3 regions of the Streptomyces sp. NPDC058697 genome follow, and region 2 is predicted to be linked to each of the others. Evidence: riboswitches for the same ligand, from Rfam matches in the RefSeq annotation. Region 2 holds a riboswitch; each other region holds the start of a gene.

What was found. Region 2 has a riboswitch for cyclic di-AMP ahead of ACFWXQ_RS08485 (M23 family metallopeptidase). Riboswitches for the same ligand answer to the same signal wherever they lie in the genome.
Region 1: it holds a riboswitch for cyclic di-AMP, as region 2 does, so the genes downstream of both, ACFWXQ_RS30070 (transglycosylase family protein) here and ACFWXQ_RS08485 (M23 family metallopeptidase) in region 2, are expected to answer to the same signal.
Region 3: it holds a riboswitch for cyclic di-AMP, as region 2 does, so the genes downstream of both, ACFWXQ_RS35570 (transglycosylase SLT domain-containing protein) here and ACFWXQ_RS08485 (M23 family metallopeptidase) in region 2, are expected to answer to the same signal.

Annotation. Positions count from the first base shown of each region.
Region 1 is NZ_JBHXSU010000015.1:21,047-24,324, reverse strand. It holds gene eno (phosphopyruvate hydratase) at 1-618, opposite strand, end outside; gene ACFWXQ_RS30070 (transglycosylase family protein) at 1,087-1,788, opposite strand; cyclic di-AMP (ydaO/yuaA leader) riboswitch at 1,793-1,963, opposite strand; gene ACFWXQ_RS30065 (transglycosylase family protein) at 2,189-3,121, opposite strand.
Region 2 is NZ_JBHXSU010000003.1:125,124-128,401, reverse strand. It holds gene ACFWXQ_RS08490 (GntR family transcriptional regulator) at 1-380, opposite strand, end outside; gene ACFWXQ_RS08485 (M23 family metallopeptidase) at 644-1,417, opposite strand; cyclic di-AMP (ydaO/yuaA leader) riboswitch at 1,430-1,590, opposite strand; gene ACFWXQ_RS08480 (M16 family metallopeptidase) at 1,826-3,214, opposite strand; gene ACFWXQ_RS08475 (pitrilysin family protein) at 3,211-3,278, opposite strand, start outside.
Region 3 is NZ_JBHXSU010000021.1:54,784-58,061, forward strand. It holds gene ACFWXQ_RS35560 (CocE/NonD family hydrolase) at 1-101, shown strand, start outside; gene ACFWXQ_RS35565 (DUF5959 family protein) at 190-1,110, shown strand; cyclic di-AMP (ydaO/yuaA leader) riboswitch at 1,470-1,632, shown strand; gene ACFWXQ_RS35570 (transglycosylase SLT domain-containing protein) at 1,638-2,390, shown strand; gene ACFWXQ_RS35575 (HAD family hydrolase) at 2,569-3,278, opposite strand, start outside.

The sequences.
Region 1 (3,278 bases), on a different contig from region 2:
GCCCTCGTCGCCGAGGCCGGTGGACAGGCCGCGGCTCTTCAGGACCTTCTTGAGGGTGTGGTAGACCTCGGCGCCCCAGCGCACGGCCTCGGAGAAGGACTCCGCGCCGATCGGGGCGATCATGAACTCCTGGATGTCGACGTTGGAGTCGGCGTGCGACCCACCGTTGAGGATGTTCATCATCGGGACCGGCAGCAGGTGCGCGTTCGGTCCGCCCAGGTAGCGGAAGAGGGGGAGGTCGGACGCCTCGGACGCGGCGTGGGCGACGGCGAGCGAGACACCGAGGATCGCGTTGGCGCCGAGCGAGCCCTTGTTGTCGGTGGCGTCCAGGTCGATCATGGCCTGGTCGATGAGGCGCTGCTCGGTGGCGTCGTAGCCGACGAGCTCCGGGCCGAGCTGCTCGATGACGGCGAGGACGGCCTTCTCGACACCCTTGCCGAGGTAGCGGTTGGGGTCTCCGTCACGGAGCTCAACAGCCTCGAAGGCACCTGTGGAGGCGCCGGACGGAACGGCGGCACGACCCGTGCTGCCGTCGTCGAGGCCGACCTCGACCTCGACCGTGGGGTTGCCTCGGGAGTCCAGGATTTCCCGGGCTACGACGACGTCGATGGACGGCACGAGCATCTCCTTCTGGGATGTGACGCAAGCTGTTCCGGGCCGGAGGCCCGGTCGGGTGCGGACCTGTGGTGGCCCCGCGGCATGAGCCTAACCGGCTGCCGGGGTTCGGCCAGCCCTCGACCGCCTCCTGGACAGAACCGAGAGTAAATTGTTTCCGAACGGAACAAAGCGAGAGGGAAGCGCGGGAACGCCGAAGAGGCGAGCCCGGGAACGAAAAAGCCCCGCCCCGGTGCGTACGGGGGAACACGCACCGGAGCGGGGAGCCCGTGGGGGACGGGGGTGGCCCTCACGAGGCCTCCACTATGGGGGACACGGATGTGAGGGCGCTGTGGTTCAGCCGCGATTCGATTGTGGGTCCGGAGATCCGGCTGTGGGCCGGAGATCCGGCCGAGGCTGAGCGGCCAGGGCCTCGGCCGGGACGTGACATGACGTCCGGACAATCGAAGTGGGGGTCGCGGCCGACGGGTGTCAGCTGAGGTGCAGCTGCTGGCCCGGGAAGATGAAGTCGGCGTCGTCGACGATGTCGTCGTTCAGCTTGTACAGCTTCGCCCAGCCGCCCTTGACGTTCTTCTTCTCGGCGATCTCGCTGAGGGTGTCACCCTTGACGACCTTGTACTCGCCGTCGCCCTTCTCGACCTTCTTGCCGGTCGGGGTCTCGACGGTCTTCTTCGCGGCCGGCCGCTCCTGGGAACGCGAGGCGCGCTCCTCGGAGGACTTGGTGCTCTGCTGCGGCTGCGACTGCGAGGTGCCCTGGCCGGAGTTGCCCGAGTTCGAGGGCGCCGGGGCGCCACCGGCCGAGGCGCCGGACAGGCCCACGCCACAGCTCGGCCAGGCACCCTTGCCCTGGCCCGCGAGGACCTTCTCGGCGACGGCTATCTGCTCGGACTTGGAGGCCTGGTTGGCGGTGGAGGCGTACGCCGTGCCGCCGTACGCGGCCCAGGTGGAGGCCGAGAACTGCAGGCCGCCGTAGTAGCCGTTGCCGGTGTTGATCGACCAGTTGCCGCCGGACTCGCACTGGGCGACGGCGTCCCACTCGGAGGCGGTGGCGGCGGAGGCTCCCGTGGCGCCCATCAGCGGGACGGCGACGGCCGCGGTGGTGACACCGGCGAGCGTGGCGAAACGGGTGGCCTTGGACGGGCGGCGGTGCTTGCCCTTGCTCGAAAGCAGCATGAAGTGATCCCCTCACCGACGCCTGCGAGGTGAGCTGTCGGGTTCGGGCCGAGTGAGTTGCCCGGCCGCGCGACACTGCTGTCACGCGGCTTAACCCCAAGCCGTACCTGGCCTCAACGACCGGGTCCGGCACTTACCTTGGGTCCCCCGCTCCTGCCTACGGCGCTTGACGCGACGACTGTTCCCGTACGGCCGCTGGCAGGATTCGGCGTTGCGTCCGTCGGGGCTCACCAGTGGCGAGCGGTCACGACCGTAGACACGCGATCCGCCGAATTTCAAAGACGATCAGGGTCTTGAGATCCATGTCTCACTTTCACCAAATCGGACATTCAGCGCGAACTACCGCTGTTTTTCGCCCGATTCGACGCCTTGATGACCACATGGCACACCGCGCGGACCGCTACTTGTCGGCCGTCTGCAGGCCCTCCACGTCGAGGCTCTGACCGGGGATGATGAAGTCCGGGTCGTCACCGACGGCTTCCTTGTTCTCGGCGTAGAGCGCCCGCCATCCGCCCTCGACACCAAGGGAGTCGGCGATCCCCGAGAGGTTGTCTCCGGAACGCACGGTGTACGAGCCCTCGGCGGCGACGCGCGACTCGCTGTCGCTGCGCGAGGCGTGCCGGCCGGCGGAGTCGTCCGCCCGGGTGTCGGTGGCGCCTTCGTCGGCACTGCCACCGCGGTGACGGCCGGAGCCGGTGTCTTCCGTTCCGGAATCCTCGGCCGAAGCCTCCCCGTTCTGGGAGGACTTGTCCGGGTCGTCACTCTTTGCGGTGGCGTCCGAGGAGGAGCTGTCGGAATCCTGTGAGTCCGCGCTGTCGCCACTGCCACTGGACGAGTCGGACGAACTGGATGAACCAGACGTGTCGGACTTCGTCCCGCTGCTGTCCCCCATACCCAGGCCGGACAGCGGAGTGGAAGATTCCTCCGCGACCCCCGTGTCGACGTCGGCCGAGTCGGAGTTCTGCGTCAGACCCGCGACGAGCCCGCAGGTCGCCCAGGCGCTCGTGCCCTGCTTCGCGAGAACCTTCTCGGCGACGGCTATCTGCTGCGAACGGCTGGCCTGGTCGGCGCTCGGCGCGTAGTCGAGGCCGCCGTTGTCCTCCCAGGTCTCCTGGGTCATCTGGAGGCCGCCGTAGTACCCGTCGCCGGAGTTGGCGCTCCAGGAGCCGCCGCTCTCGCACTCCGCGACCGCGTCCCAGGTCGTACCGCTTGCGGCGCTCGCGCCGGTCGCGCCGAGCAGAGGGATCGCGATGGCCGACCCGGTCACACCCGCCGCGACGAGGAGAGCCGGAGCCTGACGGGGGCGACGGTGACGACCGTTCCCGGAGAGCATGCGGTTGCCTTTCGCGTGACAGCAAGGACTGCGCACAGCGCACAGCCCGACGACTGCGCTTGTGACTGCTGCGGCAGGTGGGACCGGCCGCATTGATGGGTGAACGTATCGGCAGTCGAACTCTTGTCACAAGTCGATGCAGCGCAGATAACGTGAA
Region 2 (3,278 bases):
CCGAGCGAGCGCAGATCCTCGCTGTTGCCCCTCCTGGCCCGCTCCTGGCCCAGCCTGACCAGGCCGCGCAGCACCTTGAGATGCGCCTCGGTGCGGCGCTGGGCGGCGCGCGCGGCACCCAGCGGCTCCAGCAGCGTGCGCATCTCCAGGAGGTCGGCGGCCTCCTGCTCGGTGGGTTCCGCGACGCACGCGCCCGCGTGCCTGCGCGTGACGACGAAGCCTTCCGCCTCCAGGGTGCGCAGAGCCTCCCGCACGGGGACCCGCGAGACTCCGTACCGGCGCGCGAGCAGTTCTTCGGTGAGCCGGCCGCCGCGCTCGTAGACACCCGCGACGATGTCGTCACGGATCGCCGTGCATACCGAGTGCGCGGGAATACGCATGACCGGACCTCCGCCTTAACCCCCGCGAAACGCGGTCGATTGACGCCTGTTCGGTGACTCTATTGCAGAGAGCGGGAAATTCCGATGGCGGACCGGAATCCGTGGATATTTTTTGGACACACCTGGCTTCTGAACAGGCAGTCGTCCGGTGCAAAGTCGGCCGAGAAGTGGCCGAGAAGCCATCAGGAAGTGATCAGAACCGCGCGAAGGCCCCGGCTCGATGAGCCGGGGCCTTCAGCTGTTGCGCAGGCTGTCGCCCGCCGTCAGACGTTCACGCCGTGCTGGCGGAGGTACCCGAGGGGGTCGATGTCCGAGCCGTACTCCGCGCTCGTCCGCGCCTCGAAGTGCAGGTGCGCCCCTGTGACGTTGCCGGTCGCACCGGAGAGGCCTATCTGCTGGCCGGGGGTGACCGTCTGGCCGACCGAGACACCGAGGGACGACATGTGCCCGTACTGGGTGAAGGTGCCGTCGTTCATCTTGATGACGACCTGGTTGCCGTACGCGCCGCCCCAGCCGGCCTCCACGACGGTACCGGCGCCCACCGCGTGCACGGTGGTGCCGCTGGCGGCGTGGAAGTCGATGCCGGTGTGGCTGCCGGAGGACCAGACAGCGCCGCCGGCCTTGTAGCCGGTGGAGACGTACGAGCCGGAGATGGGCGCGGTGTACGACTTCAGCAGGCGCTCGCGCTCGGCCGCCCGGGCTGCGCGGGCCTTGACCTCGCGCTCCTTCTTGGCCTTCTCCGCGGCTTCCTTGGCACGCTCCTTGGCGGCGGCCTCAGCCTTCTCGCGGGCGGCGGTCTCGTCGGCGGCCTGCTGCTGGGCGGCGGCCTGGGCGTCGATCTGGTCGGCGACCGAGTCGCCGATGGTGATCGCCTGGGTCAGGGTCTGCTCGGCGGGGCTCTCTGCGGCGAATGCGGGAGCAGCCAGGGTGCCGACGACACCGGTGGTGGCGAGTGCGGCGACGCCGACGGTCCGGTTGGTCGTGCGCTTCATGCGGCTGGGACGACGGTGCTTCCCGGTGGCGCGGGTGAACGCCATGAAGTGGCTGGTCCTTTCCTTCCTTCTCGCCTACCGGGTTAGCTGACGGGTTCGGAGCAGGAAGGTCTCCTACGGACACCCTTCGGGAAGGGCGTCCGATTCACCCCAGGGACTGCGTATGGGTCCCCGGCTCCCCTGGCTCGCGCCGTACGGGGACTCGGCGATGACTGTCCGGTGCCGCGGGCGCGGCGCACTGCCTGACGAACAGCCGGACCGACGCTAAGCGGGGCGTCTTTCAATCAACAAACGGATCAAGGGTTTTGTAGCGCATGCCACAGGGCAGACGGGCAGCCTCTCCACCAATACGGACAACTCACCGATCGACTGCCGAAGTCCGGGCAAAAGGAGAACCCAGGCGACTCTTCAGTCACCTGGGTTCGCCATGGAGGGGTGCTGTTCTACTCCGCTCTACTCCGCCGTCACGACGCTGACTTCGCCGATTCCGAGGGCGCGGACCGGCTCCTCGATCTGCGCGGCGTCACCGACGAGGACGGTCACCAGACGGTCCACCGGGAAGGCGCTCACCGCGGCCGCGGTGGCCTCCACGGTGCCGGTCGCGGCGAGCTGCTGGTACAGCGTCGCCTGGAAGTCGTCCGGCAGGTACTGCTCGACCTGGTCGGCGAGGGTGCCCGCGACGGCGGCCGCCGTCTCGTACTTCAGGGGCGCCACACCCACGAGGTTCTGCACGGCGATGTCGCGCTCGGCGTCGGTGAGGCCCTCGGCCGCGAGGGTGCGCAGCACCTTCCAGAGGTCGTCGAGCGCCGGGCCGGTGTTCGGGGTGTCCACGGAGCCGCTGATGGCGAGCATCGCGGCGCCCGTCCCGTCCGGCGCGGAGCGCAGCACCTGGCCGAACGCCCGCACACCGTAGGTGTATCCCTTTTCCTCGCGCAGGACACGGTCCAGACGCGAGGTGAGGGTGCCGCCGAGGCAGTACGTGCCGAGCACCTGGGCGGGCCACACACGGTCGTGCCGGTCGGCGCCGACGCGGCCGATGAGCAGCTGCGTCTGGACGGCTCCGGGACGGTCGACGATGATCACGCGGCCGGTGTCGTCGGCGGTCACCGGCGGAATGGGGCGGGGCTCGGCCTGCGATCCCGTCCAGGCGCCGAGCGTGTCCCCGAGCAGCGCGTCGAGGTCGACGCCGGTGAGGTCGCCGACCACCACGGCGGTCGCGGTGGCGGGGCGTACGTGCTTCTCGTAGAAGGCGCGGACGCCCGCCGAGTCGATCGCGGTGACCGTCTCCTCGGTGCCCTGGCGCGGACGCGACATGCGCGAGGTCGCCGGGAAGAGCTGCCGGGAGAGCTCCTTGGCGGCGCGGCGGGCCGGGTTGGCGGTCTCGTGCGGGATCTCGTCGAGCCGGTTGCGCACCAGCCGCTCGATCTCGCTGTCCTCGAAGGCGGGTGCCCTGAGGGCGTCGGCGAGCAGACCGAGCGCCTTGGGGAGCCGGGAGACGGGGACTTCGAGGCTGATCCGTACGCCGGGGTGGTCGGCGTGCGCGTCGAGGGTGGCGCCGCAGCGCTCCAGCTCGGCGGCGAACTCCTCGGCGGAGTGCTTGTCGGTGCCCTCGGTGAAGGCACGCGCCATGATCGTGGCGATGCCGTCCAGGCCCTTCGGCTCGGCCTCCAGCGGGGCCGCCAGGAGGATCTCGACGGCGACGACCTGCTGGCCGGGGCGGTGGCAGCGCAGCAGGGTCAGGCCGTTGTCGAGCGCGCCGCGCTCGGGGGCCGGGAAGGCCCAGGGCCTGGCCTCGCCGGCCTGGGGCTGCGGGTGGAATTCCATCGTGGCGAGCTCGGTCACTTGGCCGCCTCCTCGTCGGTGTCGTCAGCGGCGTCGGTCTCTTGGGCCTCTTCGGCGACGGTCG
Region 3 (3,278 bases), on a different contig from region 2:
AGGCCGACTTCATCACCTCGAACGAGGTGATCTGCAAGGACGGTGACGAGGTCGTGTTCCACCGCACCTGGGAGAAAAGGATTCCGCGGACCGCGGGGTGAACTCGTACGCTCCCCGTATGACGGCGAACGCGTATGGGCGAACGCGTATGGGCGCCCCCACGACCGCAAGCACGTGTGTAGGCACCCCATGACCACGTATGCCTATGTGGGCCCCGAAGACATAAGGAAGGCCGTACGGCCCGGCGGAGGCGGCGCCCGGATCCGGACCCCGGACGAGCTCGACGCGTTTCTGTCCGCCCGCCCCGCCGACGAGCTCGCCGAGCCGTTCACCTTCGTCGTCGACGCCTCCATGACCCTGCGCCTGGCTCCGCGCCGCTCCGAACACGTGGCCTGCGCGGACGGGAAACCGGTGCGCGCCGCAGGGGAGTTGGGCTTCGCGCGGACCTCGTCCGGCTGGGCGGTCGCGTACGCGAGCAACCAGTCCACCGGCTACTGCCCCGACCCCGAGTCGTGGCGGTCGCTCGCGGCGGCCCTCACCCGCACGGGCATCGACCGCGCCGACGACCACCCCGGCGGCTACACCCACCCGATCACCTACCGCCGCTGCCCGTCCTGCGCCGAGTGGAACTCCGTACAGGACGCCCACTTCGTCTGCGCCCTCTGCGACGCCGACCTTCCTGCCGACCACCGCACCGGCCCGACGGACCTCGCGCTCCTCGCCGACGAGGAGGGCAATTCGGTCAGGATCACGGTCCTCGGCCGCCACCCGCGCATGGTGGCAGGTCTCGCGGCCGAGATCGTCGTGGAGACGCCCTTCGTCCGCGGCCGGCTCGAACTCTCTCTGTGGCGCCGCCGACTTGAAACCTGGGGGCACGCCCTGGACGCCGCATTGCACCGCGGCGAGGACATCGCGTGGATGACGGTGGAGCGAGGCCCGTCGATTTCCATTCGGCTCACAGGAGAACGGGATTGCCCCGAGGTGATCGTGGAGGACGTCACGATTTCCATGGCCACCGTGTGCGTCCCCGTCGATCTTCCCGGGAACTGGATCGACAGCCATCTGGAGAAACTGCGTGACGTACTGACCCTCTGGAACCCGGAAGACTGAACTCTCCGCGGATCCTCGAAGAGCGGCGAGAACGTTTCCGGACAAGTAGTCCCTTATGCCGACCGGGCGGACATCCCGACTCCGCCCGACTTGCCCATATTACGCACGGGACGCACTTAATTCCCCACCTGCGCCAGTGAATTGGGTCACGTCCGCCCGGGGCCGCCAATTTGCCGAGCCAGTCGATTCACCTTTGCTCAAAGCAAGTTGAACTTCACCTTCCGAATGGATCAAGAATTCCCATCCGTCCCGAACAGGCAAATGGCCTCGCGATGTGAATTCTGGGCTTGTTCACGGCATGTGCTCTCGCATACGTTCACGTCACTCCGGATGGACCGCCTAATCCTGCCGCCGCCCGGAGATCCCAACCACCCATTCACTCGCGTACGGCAGGAGCGGGGGACCCAGGTAGGCCGCCGGTCCGGATTCCGGAACGGCTCGGGGTGAAGCCGCGTGCAGCATGCGGCCGGGCAGCTCCCGCCCGAACCCGACAGCTCACCTCGCAGGCGCCGGAGAGGAAACGCGCCATGGCCGCACGAGGCAAGCACCGCCGTCCCAGAATGACCACCCTCGCCCGTGGCATCGTCGCCGCGGGAACCGGCGGAGCCGCGCTCGCGCTCCCCATCGTGGGGGCGACCGGCGCCCACGCCGCACAGCCGACGCAGGCCGTGCAGGCCCCCAAGGTCGCACCGGCCGCGGTCCCGCAAGTCTCGCTCGTCACGTACAAGGTGGCCGCGGGCGACACCCTGACCAAGATCGCCAAGAAGCACTCCACGAGTGGCGGCTGGCAGAAGCTGTACAAGGCCAACCGCGCGGTCATCGGCAACGACCCGGCGGTCATCCGCCCGGGCCTCAAGCTGACGGTCGGCACGAAAAACACCCAAACCGCAGCAAAGACGGCAACTGCCTCCAAGGCGACCACCGCGTCCGCTGCCACTCCCGCCGCCGCGAAGACGTACACGAACGACCTCGACGGCTGGATCAAGGAGTCGCTGGACATCATGGCCCAGCAGGGAATCCCGGGGTCGTACGACGGCATCTACCGCAATGTCATGCGCGAGTCGTCGGGCAACCCGCAGGCCATGAACAACTGGGACTCCAACGCCGCGGCCGGTACGCCGTCGAAGGGGCTCCTCCAGACCATCGACCCGACCTTCAACGCCTACCACGTGGCCGGCACCTCGATGGACCCCTTCGACCCGGTCGCCAACATCACGGCGGCGTGCAACTACGCCGCCGCGAGGTACGGCTCGATCGACAACGTCTTCGGGGCCTACTGAGCGGGCCGGCAGCGAACAGGCCGCCGGTACCGGGCGGACTGGTACCGGGCGGACCGGTACCGGGCGGACCGGTACCGCGAACCCGTACCGGGCGAACCTGTACCGGGCGGGCCCGCGACGAGGGGAACCGACCTCTCCGCGGGCCCGCCCGGTGCCGCGCCTTCTCGGCGACGCGGAACTAGGGCCGCGGCCCGAAGAGCCGCTCCAGCACCACCGCGATCCCGTCGTCCTCGTTCGACAGGGTCACCTCGTCGGCCACCGCCTGGAGTTCGGGGTGGGCGTTGGCCATCGCGACGCCGTGGGCCGCCCAGTCGAACATCGGGATGTCGTTGGGCATGTCACCGAAGGCGATCGTTGTGGCGGGGGTGAGGCCGAGGTGTTCGGCCGCCAGGGCGAGCCCCGTCGCCTTGGTCACGCCACATGGCTGGAGTTCGACTGTGCCGGGGCCCGACATCGTGACCGTGGCGAGGGAACCGACCGCTCCGCGGGCCGCGGACGCCAACTCGTCGTCGGACAGCAGGGGATGGCGCAGCAGCACCTTGCTGATGGGTTCCGTCCAGAGGTCGTCGCGGCGCAGGACACGTACCGCGGGGAGCGTCGGGTGCGGCATCTCGTACCCCGGCTCGATGAGCGTGAGTCCGTCGACCCCGTCCTGGTCGACCGCGGCGTACACGTCCCCGACCTCCGCCTCGATCTTGCCGAGCGCCGTCTCGGCCAGCTCGCGGTCGAGGGTGACCGACCACACCATGCGCTCGGCGCCGGCGTCGTACAGCTGCGCCCCCTGACCGCACACCGCCAGTCCCTGGCTGCCCAGTTCGTCCAGCAGGGGGCGTACGCGTGGTGCCGGGCGCCCCGTCACCACGAGGTGCCTGGCACCTCTCCCGATTG